One region of the Arthrobacter sp. AK01 genome, then DNA from elsewhere that is predicted to be linked to it. Evidence: riboswitches for the same ligand, from Rfam matches in the RefSeq annotation. Region 1 holds a riboswitch; each other region holds the start of a gene.
The links. Region 1 has a riboswitch for S-adenosylmethionine ahead of LN996_RS00725 (aminotransferase class V-fold PLP-dependent enzyme). Riboswitches for the same ligand answer to the same signal wherever they lie in the genome.
Positions count from the first base shown of each region.

Region 2: linked by a shared signal. The riboswitch ahead of LN996_RS01960 (DUF1737 domain-containing protein) and the one ahead of LN996_RS00725 (aminotransferase class V-fold PLP-dependent enzyme) in region 1 are both predicted to bind S-adenosylmethionine.
Region 3: linked by a shared signal. The riboswitch ahead of LN996_RS18075 (hypothetical protein) and the one ahead of LN996_RS00725 (aminotransferase class V-fold PLP-dependent enzyme) in region 1 are both predicted to bind S-adenosylmethionine.

Region 1 is NZ_JAJOHP010000001.1:164,556-170,164, reverse strand. It holds gene LN996_RS00745 (DoxX family membrane protein) at 1-168, shown strand, start outside; gene aroA (3-phosphoshikimate 1-carboxyvinyltransferase) at 175-1,542, shown strand; gene LN996_RS00735 (ribosome small subunit-dependent GTPase A) at 1,545-2,660, shown strand; gene hisN (histidinol-phosphatase) at 2,715-3,527, shown strand; SAM riboswitch class IV at 3,713-3,826, shown strand; gene LN996_RS00725 (aminotransferase class V-fold PLP-dependent enzyme) at 3,859-5,268, shown strand; gene LN996_RS00720 (class I SAM-dependent methyltransferase) at 5,382-5,609, shown strand, end outside.
Region 2 is NZ_JAJOHP010000003.1:90,473-96,081, forward strand. It holds gene LN996_RS01945 (hypothetical protein) at 1-53, opposite strand, end outside; gene LN996_RS01950 (O-succinylhomoserine sulfhydrylase) at 64-1,272, opposite strand; gene LN996_RS01955 (rhodanese-like domain-containing protein) at 1,273-1,683, opposite strand; gene LN996_RS01960 (DUF1737 domain-containing protein) at 1,680-1,946, opposite strand; SAM riboswitch class IV at 1,960-2,071, opposite strand; gene LN996_RS01965 (SulP family inorganic anion transporter) at 2,158-3,861, opposite strand; gene LN996_RS01970 (NtaA/DmoA family FMN-dependent monooxygenase) at 3,998-5,341, shown strand; gene LN996_RS01975 (aromatic amino acid ammonia-lyase) at 5,341-5,609, shown strand, end outside.
Region 3 is NZ_JAJOHP010000059.1:12,473-18,081, forward strand. It holds gene LN996_RS18070 (sodium:solute symporter) at 1-1,208, shown strand, start outside; SAM riboswitch class IV at 1,323-1,442, shown strand; gene LN996_RS18075 (hypothetical protein) at 1,459-1,785, shown strand; gene LN996_RS18080 (hypothetical protein) at 1,782-1,970, opposite strand; gene LN996_RS18085 (VIT1/CCC1 transporter family protein) at 2,202-3,392, shown strand; gene LN996_RS18090 (matrixin family metalloprotease) at 3,478-4,368, shown strand; gene LN996_RS18095 (matrixin family metalloprotease) at 4,479-5,369, shown strand; gene LN996_RS18100 (LOG family protein) at 5,366-5,609, opposite strand, start outside.

The sequences.
Region 1 (5,609 bases):
TCCCTGACGGGCGGAGTCCTTCTTGCCTCTGTTGATACCGACGGACGTCCGAGCATCGCCTGGCGCGCAGAGCACTTGGCTGCCGATGCCAAAAAGGTGACGGGCAAGCAGATCAAGCGGGCAGACAAAGCAGTACGCAAGGCCGTAGACAACGCAGTTGGAGCATAAGGAAGCATGACAGGTACCACCGCCGCAAACACAGGATCGACCGAAGCCGCCGCGCTGCCACTCTGGCCGGCCCCGTACGCCAAGGGGCCAGTGGACGCCACGGTGACGGTGCCTGGTTCAAAGTCGCTGACCAACCGGTTCCTGGTGTTGGCGGCTTTGGCGGATGGCCCCTCGAGGTTACGCGCTCCCCTGCATTCCCGTGACTCCGCACTCATGATCCAGGCCCTGCGGCACTTGGGCGCCACCGTCACGGAGGTCCCCGGTGACGGCGACTACGGTCCGGACCTTGAGATAACGCCCATGGATCCTGCAGCCTCGGGCTCGGAAACTGCCATCGACTGCGGCCTGGCTGGAACCGTCATGCGTTTCGTGCCTCCCCTCGCGGCATTGCGCAACGGGCCCACCGTCTTCGATGGAGATCCACATGCCCGCAACCGGCCCATGGGAACCATCATCGAGGCGTTGATCGCCCTCGGCGTTCCCGTGGCAGCGGAAGGCGGCAGGACGCCGTCGGCCCTTCCGTTCACAGTGGAAGGCACCGGCGAGGTCCGCGGCGGCCACTTGGTGATCGACGCCAGCGCCTCGTCCCAGTTCGTCTCCGCCTTGCTGCTGGTGGGCGCACGGTTTACCGAGGGGCTTCACTTGGAGCACGTCGGAAAGCCGGTACCCAGCCTCGACCACATCACCATGACCGTGGAGGTCCTGCGAAGTGTCGGAGTCTCCGTGGACGACTCCGTGCCCAACCATTGGCGGGTCTCCCCCGGCTCCATCAAGGCCTTTGACCAACGGATCGAACAGGATCTTTCAAATGCGGGGCCGTTCCTGGCCGCAGCGTTGGCCACGCAGGGAACCGTCCGCATCCCCAACTGGCCGGCCAGCACCACCCAGGTCGGCGATATGTGGAGGACGATCCTCGCCACTATGGGGGCCGAGGTCACCTTGGCGGACGGGACCCTTAGCGTGACCGGCGGGCCGGCGATCCTCGGAGCCGACTTCGACGAAACCAGCGAACTCGCTCCCACTGTTGCGGCCTTGTGCGCTCTTGCCGCAAGCCCCTCGCGGCTGACGGGCATTGCCCATCTCCGTGGTCACGAAACGGACCGGCTTGCTGCGCTTGTCGCTGAGATCAACGCCCTGGGTGGAGACTCCGAAGAAACCGCCGATGGCTTGATTATCCGCCCCGCGGCCTTGCACGGCGGTGTGGTGCACAGCTACGCCGACCACCGCATGGCCACTGCGGGTGCCATCCTCGGACTCGCGATCGAAGGCGTCCACGTGGAAGATATCGCCACGACGTCAAAGACCATGCCGGAGTTCCCTGAAATCTGGGCAAGTATGCTCGAATCCGCCGGCACGGACGAGGCCAGCAACTGACCATGGGCCGCGATGCACGCTCCTGGGACGAATCCGACGTCCGGATCCGCCCCAACAAAAAAGGATCAAGGCCCCGGACCAAGGACCGGCCAAGCCATGATGACGCCGTTATTGGCCGGATCATCACCGTGGACCGCGGGCGCTACAGGGCCATTGTGGACGAAGATTCCGCGGATGAACGCGTCATTATCGCCGCCCGCGCCCGTGAACTGCGGCGGAACCCCGTGGTCCCCGGCGATTTCGTCGCCTTGGTAGGTGATGTCTCCGGCGCCCCGGACACGCTTGCAAGGCTGGTCCGTGTTGAAGAACGCCGCACCCTGCTGCGTCGCAGCGCCGACGACACTGACCCCATCGAACGGGTGGTTGTGGCCAACGCCGATCAGCTGGTGGTGGTTGTTGCTGCCGCCAACCCCGAACCGCGCACCGGGTTCATCGACCGCGCCTTGGTGGCAGCGTACGACGCCGGCATAGAGCCGCTGCTGCTCATCACCAAAGCGGACGTCAAGGATCCGGCGGAATTGCTCGCCAACTACCTCAGCCTGGACTTCCCCGTGATCATCAGCCGCACAGCGGACACTGAAGCCAGCGGTATTGACGCGCGTTCGGATGACGGATTATCAGCACGTTTGGACAGGGACGCCGTGGCCCAGCTGCGCTCCCACCTCGGCGGCAAGGTGACCGTCATGCTCGGCCACTCAGGCGTCGGCAAATCCACCATGGTCAATGCTTTGACGGGGGCGGAACGAGCCACGGGCGGCGTCAATGCCGTGACGGGCCGTGGACGGCATACCTCGTCGTCTGCCTTGGCCCTGAAACTTGCCGATGCCCCGTCCGGCAGCTGGATCATCGACACCCCCGGCATCCGCTCCTTTGGTCTTGCGCACGTGGATCCGGACCGGATCCTGCATTCGTTCCCTGACCTTGAGCCCGGCACGGAAGCCTGCGAGCGTGGCTGCAAGCATGACGCCACAGCCATCAATTGCGGCCTGGATCCCTGGGTGAACGAAGGCCATGCAGGGCCCTCCGGTGTGGCCCGGCTGGCTTCCTTGCGCCGCCTGCTGGGTGCGGACCCCCGGCTTGAAGCCAAAGAGGCCAAGGAACTGGGCACCGTCAACTGATCCTTACGGCGCCACGTCCCCACCGCAGCTGATGATTCAGGATAGTTTGGTGGCATGACCCATCCCGTTTCCACCTACAACGATGACCTGCGCCTTGCCCACGTCCTCGCTGATTCAGTCGACGCCCAGACCATGGACCGCTTCAAGGCACTGGACCTGCAGATCGAAACCAAGCCAGACCTCACACCAGTCACCGATGCCGACAAGGCCGCTGAGGAAGCAATCAGGGGTCAGCTGTCCCGCTCCCGGCCGAGGGACGCCGTCCTGGGCGAGGAGTTTGGCAGCAGCGGCCATGGCTCACGGCGTTGGATCATAGATCCCATTGACGGGACCAAGAACTTCGTCCGCGGCGTGCCGGTCTGGGCAACGTTGATCGCCCTCGTTGACGAGGGAGAACCTGTTGTCGGCGTCGTCAGCGCACCGGCATTGGGCAAGCGCTGGTGGGCGGCCAAGGACATGGGCGCCTACATGGGCCGCTCCCTCGCGTCCGCTACGCGCCTGAAGGTCTCGAACGTTTCCCGGTTGGCCGACGCTTCGATGTCGTATTCAAGCCTGTCCGGGTGGAAGCAGCGAGGAAACCTCGACGAGTTCATGGGGCTCACCGAAGACATCTGGCGAACCCGAGCCTACGGTGACTTCTGGTCCTACTGTCTGGTGGCCGAAGGCGCCGTGGACATCGCCTGCGAGCCGGAGTTGAACCTCTACGACATGGCAGCACTCGTCCCGATCGTTACCGAGGCCGGTGGCCGTTTTACTTCCTTGGAAGGCGAAGACGGCCCCTTCGGCGGCAACGCCCTGGCCACCAACTCGATCCTGCACTCCGAGGTCCTCAAACGGCTCAACCCGGGGCTGGACGACCTCCTCTAAGGCACAGTTGCGGACGGTCGCGGCCGCGCGCGTTTTCCGAATTTTCGACGGCGGATTCCCCCCTTTGGGGGTGTCCGCCGTTTTTTCTTCGCCGGATCACCTCATTCGGCCACCGACGTAACAAAGCGCTTAACAATGCGAATCAGCTTTGGAGCGGTCCCGGGCAGTGCCCTAACCTTTTTACAGGTCACGAGTGCCAGCGCTAAACCCCGGTTTGCTGGCCGGCAACCCTCCATTCGCGGTGGGGTGCCCCGGGTGACGACCCGGCCGGTCCGGAACGGATGCGGCAAGCGCGGATCCCCCTATGGGGGTCCCTCTTGAGTGAGGTCCCATGAGCACTGTCACGTTCGACTCAAACATCATTCCTTCTCTTGCCGAAGAAACCCCGGCGCAGGCTGCCGCCGCTTCAAGGCCGCTCTCCGCAGTCACGGGTGCAGAGTTACAGGCTCCGCTGATCCAGGGCGGGCATGTTCGGTACGCCAACCTCGATTACGGAGCATCGGCGCCTGCCCTGACCATCGTTTCTGCATACCTCAACGAAGTCCTGCCGTACTATGCGAGCGTTCACCGCGGTGCGGGTTATGCGTCCCAGATCAGCACGTCTGTCTACGAAAATTCGCGGAACATCGTCCGTGAATTCGTCGGAGGACGCCCCGACGACTCCGTGATCTTCACCCGTAATACCACCGACTCCTTGAATCTTCTCGCGGGATGCCTCCCGCAGGTTGACAGCCTACCGACGGGCGAAGTCCTGTATTTGGACATCGAACACCACGCCAACCTCCTTCCATGGCAGGGTGTCCCGCACCGCAGCGTCGTCGCAGCGTCTACCTTGACAGCAACACTGGACAGGCTCCGCACGGAGTTGGCCCAGGGCGGAGTAAGCCTGCTTGCCGTGACAGGTGCCTCGAACGTCACCGGCGAAATCCTTCCCATCGCGCAACTAGCTTCCCTGGCCCACGAATACGGCGCCCGTATCGTGGTGGACGCGGCCCAGCTCGCACCGCACCGCCGGATCAACATCACCGAGGCGGACGTCGACTACATCGTCTTCTCCGGACACAAGCTGTACGCACCGTTCGGCGCTGGTGTCGTGGTTGGTCGCCCGGATTGGCTCGACGCCGGAACGCCGCACCTGGCCGGCGGCGGGGCCGTCCGTGAAGCCCGCCTGGACTCCGTCAGCTGGGCAACCGGTCCCGCCCGCCACGAGGGTGGCTCGCCCAACGTCCTGGGTGCGGCAACCCTCGCCCGCGCCACGCAGGTCCTCGCCGGACTGGACCAAGAGGCGTGGCACGCCCATGAAGCAGCCATCCGTTCCTACCTGGTGGACGGCCTGGAGGCCATCGATGGCGTGACGGTCCACAGGATCTTCAGCGACTCCGAAGACACCATTGGCGTCGTCAATTTCTCCGTGGAAGGATTCGACGCCGGGTTGGTCGCCGCGTATCTGGCGGCGGAGCACGGCGTTGGTCTCCGGGACGGACGCTTCTGCGCCCACCCCCTGCTCAAGCGGCTCGGCCTGCCCTCAGGCTCCTTGCGTGCCAGCTTTGGCGTCGGCTCCCGGTTGGAGGACGCCACGAGGCTGCTGGCAGGCATCGATGAACTCAAGCGCAACGGGCTGGGTTGGGACTACGTGGTGGACGAGGGCCGCTGGGTACCTGCCAATGACCACCGAACCTACCCGGAATGGGCTCCCAACACACCCGGCACTGCCGGCGCTGCTCCCTGCACCGTGGACTAGAACCCCACCGTGGACCAGGGACGCGGCTAACCCCGAGATCCAAGCTCTCCCGCTGCTGCGGTAAATTCGTAGGGTATATTTTGGCGACCCTGTGAAGGAGTCTTTGCGTGGCATTGCGTTCTCCGGCTCCATCAAACGGACAGCCCGGCATTCCCGGACCGGCTGGACCGCGCGGTCCGAAACTCCATGCCACACGTCGGCAAGAACTCGGCCAGAGCTTTCAAGACGGCGGTGAGCACTATGATCGCGTGCGGCCCGGCTACCCCGCAGACTCCCTGACGTGGCTCCTTCCCGATAGAGCAGAGACAGCTGCGGACATTGGAGCAGGTACCGGAAAGTTC
Region 2 (5,609 bases), on a different contig from region 1:
GTGCCGGCAACGATGACCGCTCCGGCACGGCGATAGGGATGGTTCCCGCTCATGGCAGCAAGGTTAGACCTGTTTGAGGGCCTTCTCCAGATCCAGGATGAGGTCGTCCACGTCCTCCAGGCCCACAGACAAACGGACAACGCCGTCGCTGAGTCCGATGGCCGCGCGGCCCTCCGGACCCATGGCCCGGTGGGTGGTGGTGGCCGGGTGGGTGATGAGGGACTTGGAGTCGCCAAGGTTGTTGGAGATGTCGATGACGCGGAGGCCATCGAGCAGCGCGAACGCGGAATCCTTGGCAGAACGTCCCGCGGAAGGGAGCAGCTCGAACGTCAGCACCGTACCGCCGGCCTTCATCTGCTTCGCGGCCAGCTCGTATTGCGGGTGTGACTTCAACAGGGGGTACTTGACCCAGCTGATGGCGGGCTGCTGCTCAAGCCACTCCGCGATCTTCAAAGCGGACGCCGAGCTGTGGTTTACGCGCAGCCCGATGGTCTCCAGGCCTTTGGTGAGGACCCAGGCGTTGAAGGCGGAAAGCGAAGGACCGGTGTGTCGCATGAGCTGCTTGACCGGGCCATCGATGAATTCCTTGGTGCCCAGGATCGCGCCGCCGAGGACACGTCCCTGGCCATCGATGTGCTTGGTGCCGGAATAGACGATCACGTCCGCGCCCAGCTCACCGCAGCGCTGCAGCAGGGGAGTGGCAAAGACATTGTCGACGACGACCGTCGCCCCTGCGGCATGCGCCAGTTCGCTGACGGCAGCGATGTCGACGATCTCCTGCATGGGGTTGGACGGCGATTCGAAGAAGACCGCGGTGGTCGGTTCCGAGAGGGCCTCACGCCACTGGTCCAGGTCCGGGCCGTCCACAAAAACGGTCTCGACGCCCCACCGCGGGAGGATCTCGTTCAGGATCACGAAGCAGGAGCCGAACAAGGAACGGGCAGCAACAACGCGGTCACCGGCAGCCAACAGCGCACCCAAGGCGGTGAAGACTGCGGACATACCGGACGCGGTGGCGAAGCATGCCTCGGTTCCTTCGAGCAGGCGCAAGCGCTCCTGGAACGTGGCCACGGAAGGGTTGCCATAGCGGGAGTAGACGAAACGTTCGTCCTCACCGGTGAAGGCCCGTTCGGCAGCTGCGGCGGATTCGTAAACGAAGCCGGAGTTCAGGAACACGGGTTCGGCCGTTTCCTGGAAATTTGTGCGGTCAAGGCCGCCGCGGACGGCCTGGGTGTCAGGGCTCCAGCCGGCGGCGTCGGGATTGAACGTCACTTACTCGGTCCCCAGATTCGTCGGCAGGCCACGGTTCTTCCAACCATTGACCGTGCGCTCCCCGTAGCGGTCCGGTTCGCCTTCGAAGCCCTCAAGGACGTTATAGGCAGTGAAACCGGCCTGCGTTGCAGCGATGGCGGCGGAGATTGAGCGCTGGCCCGAGCGGCAAATGAAGACGAGCTCCACGGTGTCGTCCTCGGGCGCCTGCTGCTGCAGGTCCTCGATGAAACGGGAATTGGGGATGCCGCCAGCGAGGTTCCACTGGATGAACAGGGGATCGTTCTCGGTTGCCTTGGTGTCCGGGATACCGATGTGGGCCCACTCGCCCTCGGTGCGTACATCCACCAGGATGGCGCCTTCTTCAAGCTTGGCCCACGCGTCCTGCGGGGTCAGGTCACCTGCGTAGCTCATGCGTGGCCCTCGAATGCTTCTTCGTCGTCGTAGTTCTCCAACTGGTCAACGGCGTTGGCGACGGCGGCATCCGCAGTGGCAATCGCGGCCGGAAGGACGACGGCCTGGGCAACGATGACGTCGGTGCCATTGAATGTGGCGGCCGGGCTGCCGTGGAGTACGTAGCCTTCTGCCAGCGAGTTGTGGATACGCTCGCAGAAATCACGGGTATCCGGGCCTGTAATCAGGCGGTAAGAGAGTTTTTCTTCAGTGGGTTCAGGCATTGCTGGTGCTCCTCAGTCACGCTTGCAGTTCGAGTTGTCGATACGCCGAGTAGTCACCTGAGGCACCCCGCCGGAGAGAGGGTTGCCGACCAGCAAGTCAGGGCTTTGCGCTGGTACTCATTACTCAAGAAAAACGTAACATCCGCGGGCGTCGGGCTGCACTTGCACGTACCTGCACCCTCGTCATGTTGCGTAATCGGAGAGGCTGGAGCTATTCGCGCCTGAGCGCGCGCACCGCAGCCCCGACAGTGGGGAAGAAATGGGCGGGTGTGAAACGGGCCGCTGTGCCCAAGCGGATCAACTTGTCCTTCACCGGTCCTTTGAGCTCGGCGAACACCAAGTCCACGCCTTTGCTTGCGAGCCATTCGTCCAGCGTGACCAGATCGTCCAGGGCTGTGGTGTCGATCCCGGTGATGGGCTCAGCGGCGAGGACGACGTGGGTAATGGGATGTTCGCCCTCGTCAAGGGATTCGTCCAGTTGCTCGCGAACGAAGGTTGCCAGGACCTGTCCGTTCCCGAAGAACAGGGGCGCATCGAAGCGCAAAATCAGGAGGCCGGGGATGCGTTCGGCACCAGGGTGCCTCTCGAGGTCGTGGTAGCCGGGCAGGCCCTCCTCGGAGCCGAGCTCTGTTCGATACGGGTCCCACGCCCTGCGTACGAAATCCAGGAGCGCCAAGGCTACGGCTACGACGATGCCCTGGAGAACGCCCACTGTGAGAACTCCCAGGAACGCGGCGAGCATTACTACGGATTCACTCCGGCTCATGCTCAGGAGCCGCCGGACGCCTGCTGGATCGGCCAAGGCAATCGCCGCCGCAATCACGACGGCGGCCAGAGTTGCCGAAGGCAGATACGCGGTCACGCCCGGAGCCAACAGCATGAAGGCCAGCACCAGCACCGCTCCCACAACGCCGGTCATCTGGGACTTGGCACCAGCGTCCACGGCGACAGGGGTTCGGGAGGCGCTGCCGGAGATCGGGAATCCCCCCAGCAAGCCGGTGGCAGCATTGGCCGCCCCGAGCGCTGCCATCTCCCGGTTGCCGGACACCCGCTTGCCTTCCTTCGCGGCCAGGGTTTGGGACAGCACTCCCGTATCCGCGAAGACCATGAGCGCAATGCCGGCAGCGGCGGGCAGCAACGTTAACGCGTCTGCCCAGCCAATGCCGCCAAGCGCGGGCATCGGCAGGCCCTGGGGCAATTCCCCGGTGACCTTGACGTCGTCGTTGAGGCCCCAGACCGCCGTCGCAACGCAGGAGCCAACCACCGCCAGCAGGACGCCCGGAACCTTCCATTTCAGGACCCTTGGGACCCAGATCAATGCCAGCGAGGCCACGCCCAGCAGCAGCGCGGTGATGTTGACCTCGCCGCCCAGCACCCCAGTGGTGACCTTCGCGAGCTTGTGCCAGATGTCGCCGTCGGCCTCAATCCCCAGGAACGCCGGCAGCTGCGAGAGCGCTACCAAAAGGGCGATCCCGTTGAGGTACCCAAGCCGGATCGGTTTGGACAGCAGGCCCGTGACTGCCCCGAGCTTCAAGGCTGAGCCCGCGAGCATGAAGGCACCCACCAGGACGGCCAAGAGTCCTGCCAATGCCACCGACTTCCCGCTGCTTCCCGCCGCCAGCGGCACAATCGCCGCGGCGATCAGCGGGGCCAGGGCCGAGTCGGGTCCCAGGACAAGGATGCGGGAAGGCCCAACGACGGCGTAGGCGAGCAACGGCACAACGGTCGCGTAGAGTCCGGTAACAGGTGGAAGCCCGGCTGCCTGCGCATAAGCCATCCCGGCGGGCACCAGCAGGGCAAACAGCGCGGCGCCCGCGATGATGTCATGCCGCAGCCATTCACGCTTGTAACCCTTGAGGGCCCAGACGCTGGACAGCCTGTCTTTGGCCGAAGGGCGGGCGGTTGATGCACTCATACAGCGATCATTCCCGACGCCTCCTGTCTGCGGAACAAGGTGACCGCTGTATGTGGAAACCGGGAGGGGCCGGGGCACGTCCAATTGTGACGTCCCGGGAGCATAATTGACCCAGTACGACCCCCTGTAACTTCGCATGAAATCAGGTCGTGGTGAACGGACAGAGCAGTTCTACACTCAAGCCCATGCTGCACTTTGGATGGTTTGTGGGCCACGGATTCGGTGTCCAGGGCTGGGGTACGCCCGGCTACGGCCTGGGCTACGACTGGAAAAACCCGCCCTGTACCAGGAGGCCGTCCGGGCGTTTGAACGATCCGGCCTGGACCTGTTCATCATCGAGGACTCGCTCACGGTTCCTGATACGTATGGCGGTTCGGCCGAGGTGTCCTTGGCCCACGCGTCCTTCGCGCCCAAACATGATCCGCTGGCATTGGTCCCGTACCTTCTCGCCGCCACCGAACACCTGGGCATCGTGCCGACGGTCAGCGCTTCCTTCTACCCGCCCTTCACGGCCGCCCGTCTCCTCGCGACGTTGCAGCATTTTTCCGAGGGGCAGCTGGGGTGGAACGTCGTTACCTCGGGCAGTGACCTCGCCGCGCAGAATTACGGGCTGGACCAGCAGATCGAGCACGATCTTCGCTACGAAAAGGCGGAGGAGTTCGTTGACGTCGTCAGGCGGCTTTGGCGGAGCTGGGAGCCTGGCGCTGTTCTTGAGGATGTGGACGCCGGAGTATTCGCGGACCACAGCAAAGTTCACCCGATCAACCACCAGGGCGACTTCTTCAAAGTCCGCGGTCCGCTGAACACGGCGCCGCTGCCGGAGGAACCCGTGCTGGTGCAGGCCGGTGCCTCTCCCCGGGGCAAGGCGTTCGCGGGCGGACACGCTGATGTGGCCATTGCCCTGGCCCGTGGCGTTGACGGGATGAAGTCCTACCGTGACTCGATCCGTGCGGAGGCTGCCAAAGCCGGCAGGAACCCCGACGACGTCAAGGTGCTTTTCGTCCTGAAGCCCACCGTGGTTGGTTCTGCGGCCGAGGCCGGGGAATTGCGGGCCCGGCGTCGTGAGCTTACCCAGCGCGACATCGACAGCCAGCTCAACTCCATCTCCTACCTGTCCGTGATCGACTTCAAACAGTTCGACCTCGACGCACCCCTTCCGGAACTGAGCACCAACAGCAACCAAGGGACACTGGAACACTTCGCCAAAGCGGCGCCTCCGGGGTCCACGCTGCGCCAGATCCTGCAGGCGCGCAGTGGCGGAGCGGGAGACTCGATCATCGGCACGGTCGGCGAAATTGCCGACTACCTCGAGTCGACAGGGTCTGAGGTGGGTGGCGACGGGTTCCTCTTCTCGGGCTTCGTTGATCCCGTAACGGTGCATGGTGTGCTGGACAAGCTCACTCCCGAACTGAGGCGTCGCGGGTTGTTGAGGAAGACTTACGGCAACGGTGGTTTCCGGCAGAATCTCCTGGACTTCTGATGGCGTCAGCTGAGCCGCGGACCCTACTCTTGGGAACGGCGCCGGTATCTGCGTGGAGTGTGGCCGTGGCTGCTGCAGACCCGACGTTTCACGTGAAACTCAACCAAGATACGTTGTCTTTGCTGGCCCGATCCCGGGATGTGCTTGAACGTGCCGCCACGTCGGGGCAGCGTGTCTACGGGCTCAACACCTTACTCGGATCCGGCCGCGACACCGCTGTGGAGGAGAAGTCCCTCCTGGCGTACCAAATCCAAGTCGTCAGGTATCA
Region 3 (5,609 bases), on a different contig from region 1:
GCCTTCGCTACGGCAGCAAGGCCACGCAGACCTCCGGAATCGTGATGCTGGCGTACACGCTGATGCTGTGTGCCACGTCCACCGGCGCTTACGCCACCATCTTCGTGGTCCTCTTCGATTGGGAACGCTGGCTGGCCATCGCAGTTGGCGGCGCGATCGTGCTCGTCTACTCGACCATCGGCGGTATGTGGTCCATCACCCTGGCCGACCAGGTCCAGTTCATCATCAAGACCGTAGGCATCTTCTTCCTGATGCTCCCGTTCGTCATGAACGCAGCCGGCGGCATGGACGGCATCCGTGAGCGCCTCGACGCAAGCTTCTTCCAGATCGACGGCATTGGTGTCCAGACGATCATCACCTACTTCGTGGTGTACACGCTCGGCCTCCTGATCGGCCAGGACATCTGGCAGCGCGTCTTCACCGCCAAGACCCCCACCGTCGCACGCTGGGGCGGCGCCACCGCAGGTGTCTACTGCATCCTTTACGGCATCGCCGGGGCCCTGATCGGCCTGGCTGCCCGCGTAGCGCTCCCGGACATCGACGTCGCCAACCTCGGCAAGGACGTGGTTTACGCAGAGGTAGCAACGCACATCCTGCCTGTCGGCATCGGCGGCCTGGTCATGGCCGCAGCTGTTGCAGCAATGATGTCCACCGCATCCGGAGCCCTGATTGCCGCGGCAACGGTGGCACGTGCAGACGTCGTCCCGTTCGTGGCCAGCTGGTTCGGCAAGACCATCAACACTGATGACACGGAGAACCCCGAGCACGACGTCAAGGCCAACCGCTACTGGGTACTTGGCCTCGGTATCGTAGCCGTGCTGATTTCCATGGCTGCGCAGGACGTGGTTGTCGCCCTCACCATCGCCTACGACATCCTGGTAGGTGGCCTCCTGGTGGCAATCCTGGGCGGCCTGGTGTGGAAGCGCGGCACGGGCATCGCCGCCGCGTGGTCCATGGCAGTGGGCTCGGTGCTGACGCTTGTCCTGCTGATCTTCTTCGCCGTTGGAGTCATTCCCAGCGCTGACGGCGTCTACGCCAACGAGCCGATCTACTTCGGCCTCGCGGCTTCCTTCATCGCCTACGTAGTGATCTCGCTGCTCACCCCGCCCACGGATCCCGCGGTCCGCGAAGCATGGGACAAGCGCGTCGCAGGTGCTGTCTCGGAAGAGCTGCCGCCGGAGGCCCACCCGGTCAGCAGCCACAAGTAAAAGTGCACGGCAAGTAACAGAGCAACGTTCGACGGCGGCGCCACCCCTTTTCGGGGAGGCGTCGCCGTTGTTTCGTCCCCTGGAAGAACGCCCGGTGGGGTAGGGTTGTCCCAGCTTCAAGAGATGTGGTGCCAAGCTCCGACTGGCCACACACCAACCCCATGTTCACGGGTGGTTCGGATGAGGAAGCGGCCCGTCCCGGACCAGAGACAACCGAGCGGGCAAGAGCACTCCACTGAGGAGCAGTCCCTTGCCGTACCAAGGCGATACCACCCAGGCATCCACGCCGGCCGCAAGTGCGCCGGCCACAGGAACCCCTGCCAAAACCGCAGCCCGCACGGTCACGGTGATTCCCGCCGTCGACCTTTTCCTGGGCACGGTGACCATCATCTCCAACGCCGGTACGGCGCGGTTTGGGCATCCCGAACCGCACTTGATCACCCGGGCCCTGACGCAGGCTGTCCGGCCGACGCAATGGTGTGCGGCCTCAAGGACCCTGACGGTGACCGTTGCTGCCGCCGGAAAGCGCGAGGGCGTGCAGCGGCACTTCCCTCTCTGCCCGTGGGAGCAGGCCTAGTTCCCTTCGTCCTCCTCGCGGAAGTCCTCGGTTTCATCGATCGGGACGACGCGTTCGTCGTCCTCCGGGGCGTCCACCTCTTCCACCCAGGCTTCGTCCACTTCCTGATCCTCGGCGTAGTCATAGGCTGGGTCCGACTCGATGGTCGCCCGCGGGTGGCTGGCGTGTGATTCGGTGGTGTCCATAATGCAACCTCCGTCTCGTGGGCCGGTCAAAGCCCGGTAACCGGAAAACGGGGAGCTCCCCGCTCCTGTCCTTCCATCTGAGCACCGCCTCAGTCGAGGGTCAAGGGTGCCCGGAATTACGGTGCGCCGAACATTCCAGTTGAGGAATACCAGCCAAAAATCCCCGCCAATAAGCGGTAGTGTGGGGCGTGCAATGGGGCCGAAACCACCCCACCCAGCACAGGAGAGAAAGTGCAACAGCACCAGGAATCCCCCGGTTCGTCGAGCCCGGCTCCGGACCCCGCCACCGAAAACACGGCCCCCGAAACAACGGCCGTCGCCAGCGTAGCCTCGAAAAATGATGCATCCCCGTCGTCCTCGGACATCCGCCGCTGGCGTCAGTATCTGGCCGATGAGCGCGCCGAGGCTGCCGTCTATCGCGAACTCGCCCAGAGGCGCGACGGCGAAGAACGCCAAATCCTCCTGGCCCTGGCCGAAGCCGAAGGGCGTCACGAGGCCCACTGGCTCAAGCTCCTGGGCGAGCACGCCGGAATGCCCAAGGCCGCCTCAACCCGCAGCCAGTTCCTGGGCTTCCTGGCCCGCAACTTCGGGTCGGTCTTTGTACTGGCCCTGGCCCAACGAGCCGAAGGCCGCTCCCCCTACGGCACCGAACCGGCGGCAACAGCAGCCATGGTGGCCGATGAGCAGATCCACGAAGAAGTGGTCCGGGGCCTGGCCACGCGTGGACGCAACAGGCTCTCCGGCACTTTCCGCGCTGCTGTCTTCGGCGCAAACGATGGCTTGGTCAGCAACCTTTCGCTGGTCATGGGCATGGCCGCAACCGGCGTGCCCAGCCCTGTCGTGCTGATGAGCGGCGTCGCAGGCCTGTTGGCCGGGGCGTTGTCCATGGGCGCCGGCGAGTACGTTTCCGTGCGCTCCCAGCGGGAATTGCTTAACGCCACGTTGCCCACTCAGGCCACGCTCACAGCAGCACCTTCGTTGGACATCGAGCACAACGAGCTGGTTCTTGTGTACTTGGCTCGGGGCATGACCCACGAAGCCGCCGAACACCGCGCCGCCGAACGCATGGGCGTCTTCAGCTGCGACTGCGACCCCAGCCTCTCCCTGCAGCCAGAGAAGCCGGCCACCGATGAGCACGAATCCGTCGGTTCGGCGTGGGGCGCCGCGTTGTCCAGCTTCTGCTTCTTCGCCTCGGGCGCCATCGTGCCCATCCTGCCGTTCATTTTCGGCATGACGGGTGTGGCTGCTTTGCTGGTAGCCGGCGTGCTGGTGGGCATCGCGCTCCTGGCGACCGGCGCCGTCGTGGGCTTGCTGTCCGGAACGTCGCCGCTGAGCCGCGGGTTGCGGCAACTCGCCATTGGTCTTGGAGCAGCGGCTGCCACCTATGGGCTGGGCCTGGTGTTCGGCGCAACGATCGTCTAAGTTTGGACGCCTCCCTCCGCAGCCCGTAATGTTGGTTCGTCCTCCGCGCTGCCCCGCGTGACCAGGGCGTGAGGAATGGAGAACCGTGGACTCGGAGCGGGAAACGCGTGCGCCAAAGCACCGACGTGCGGCAACTGCCTGGCGGGTCCTTCGCGGCCTCGTCATGGCCGGCATCGCCGCAGTGGTGGCCGTCCTGGTGAGCGGATTCCTGCACGGAGACCCCCGCATCACCGCACTTTTCCCCGGGGTCAGCGTCCCCGGCGCCCCGCAAAGCGGACAAAGCCAAACAAAACCTGCCCGTGCCGCCGACGCCCCGCCGCCGGGCGTTGACGAGGCGGACGCCCCTCTCGCCTCACCGCCGGCGCCCGGGACAGCGAACGATTCGTTCAAGTTCCTGGCCACCAACGACGACGGCACTCCCGTTGGCTATTCACCGTGCCGGCCGCTGCACTACGTAGTGAACAACGCCTCCGCGCCGGAAGGCTCCGATGCGTTGCTGGAGGCTGCGATCGCCAAGGTATCCGCCGCTTCGGGAATCCAGTTCGTCAACGACGGCAGCACCGATGAGTTGCCCGTGGACCGCCGCGAACCATACCAGCCCGCCAAATACGGCGATCGATGGGCTCCCCTGCTGATCTCATGGACCACGCCGGAGGCAGCGCCGGCCTTGGCAGACAAAGTCATCGGGACCGGCGGCAGCACCATGTACTCGCTCAACAACGGACCCAAAAGCTACATCACCGGCAGCCTCGAGTTGGACACTCCGCAGGTAGCCGAACTACTGGCCAACCCCGAAGGGGCCGACTACGTCCTGGCGGTCATGCAACACGAACTGGGACATGTGATGGGCTTGGACCACGTGGATGATCCGGTCCAGCTCATGTACCCGGAAATCGGTGCCCCGGACGGCCTCGCTGCCGGCGACCTGAACGGCCTGCACCTCCTGGCATCAGCGCCCTGCCGCAAGGACATCTAGCAGCCGACCACTTCCGGCATGGACTCCCGTGGCGTCCGGACTTATGCTGGCGACTACGGCCGACGGCGGCGCCCCACCTCCCGTCCGCGGCCTCCACGTCAGGGGGTTCCATGGAACCTTACGGGTCGCCCCAGTGGCCGGACCCCGATCCCCCAGCGCCGCGTCCACCGATCAAGCACAGCAGCATCGCCGCCATCCTGTTCCTGTTCGGCGTCCTCGGCCTTGTCTGCGCGGGCGCGTATTTCAGCGGCGACCTGCAGCGGTTCCTCTACGGATCATCCGCCACGCAGAGCCAGGCTCCACGCCCCGGTTTAGTACCGTTCGGACAACGCCAGGACCCGTTGCCCGGGCTGGAAGAAGCCGACGCGCCGCTTGGAACTCCGGCGCCAATAAACCGGACCAGTACCTCCTACAAGTTCCTTGCCGTCAAAGAAGACGGAACCCCCCTGGCCTACTCGCCGTGCAGGCCCATCCATTACGTGGTGAACGCGGACCAGGCGGATCCTTCCTGGCAGCCCCTGGTGGAAGAAGCCGTCCGGCAAGCCAGCGTGGCCACTGGATTGAAGTTCATCTACGACGGTCCGAGTTCCGAGGTCCCTTCCACCAACAGGACCGGATACCAGCCGGCCCGGTACGGGGACCGATGGGCTCCCGTCCTGATCGCCTGGACCACTCCGGAGCAGGTGCCACGCCTGACAGGCCAGACTGTGGGTCTGGGCGGAAGCTCATCGATTGGCCTGAGCAACGGCTATAAGGCCTACGTCACAGGCACCGTGTCCCTGGACGCGCCCCAGTTCGCCGGCATTGTGGACACTTCCGAGGGCAAGGAGATCGGCATCGCGGTGATCATGCATGAGCTGGGACACCTGCTGGGCCTGGACCACGTGGACGATCCCCGGCAGCTCATGTTTGACCAGGCTTCGTGGGTCCGGCAATACGCTGCCGGCGACCGGACGGGCCTGGCCCAACTCGGCCAAGGTCCGTGCAGCAAGGACTTCTAGCCGCGCCGTGCTCCTTGGCCGGAAACTACTGCGAGTGCCTCCTCCACGCTATCGACCAGGAAGATCCTGTGCTCCATGGGCTTCCCCGCGGCGAGGCCCTGCAACATCGGCCATGCCGGGAGTGTCCGTTCCCAATGGTCGCGTCCCACCAGCACCATGGGAGTGATGGTCTCCGGCGCTCCGTAGTAGTTTTCGCAGGCGTCCTGGAAGATTTCCTGCACCGTTCCTGCGGCCCCCGGA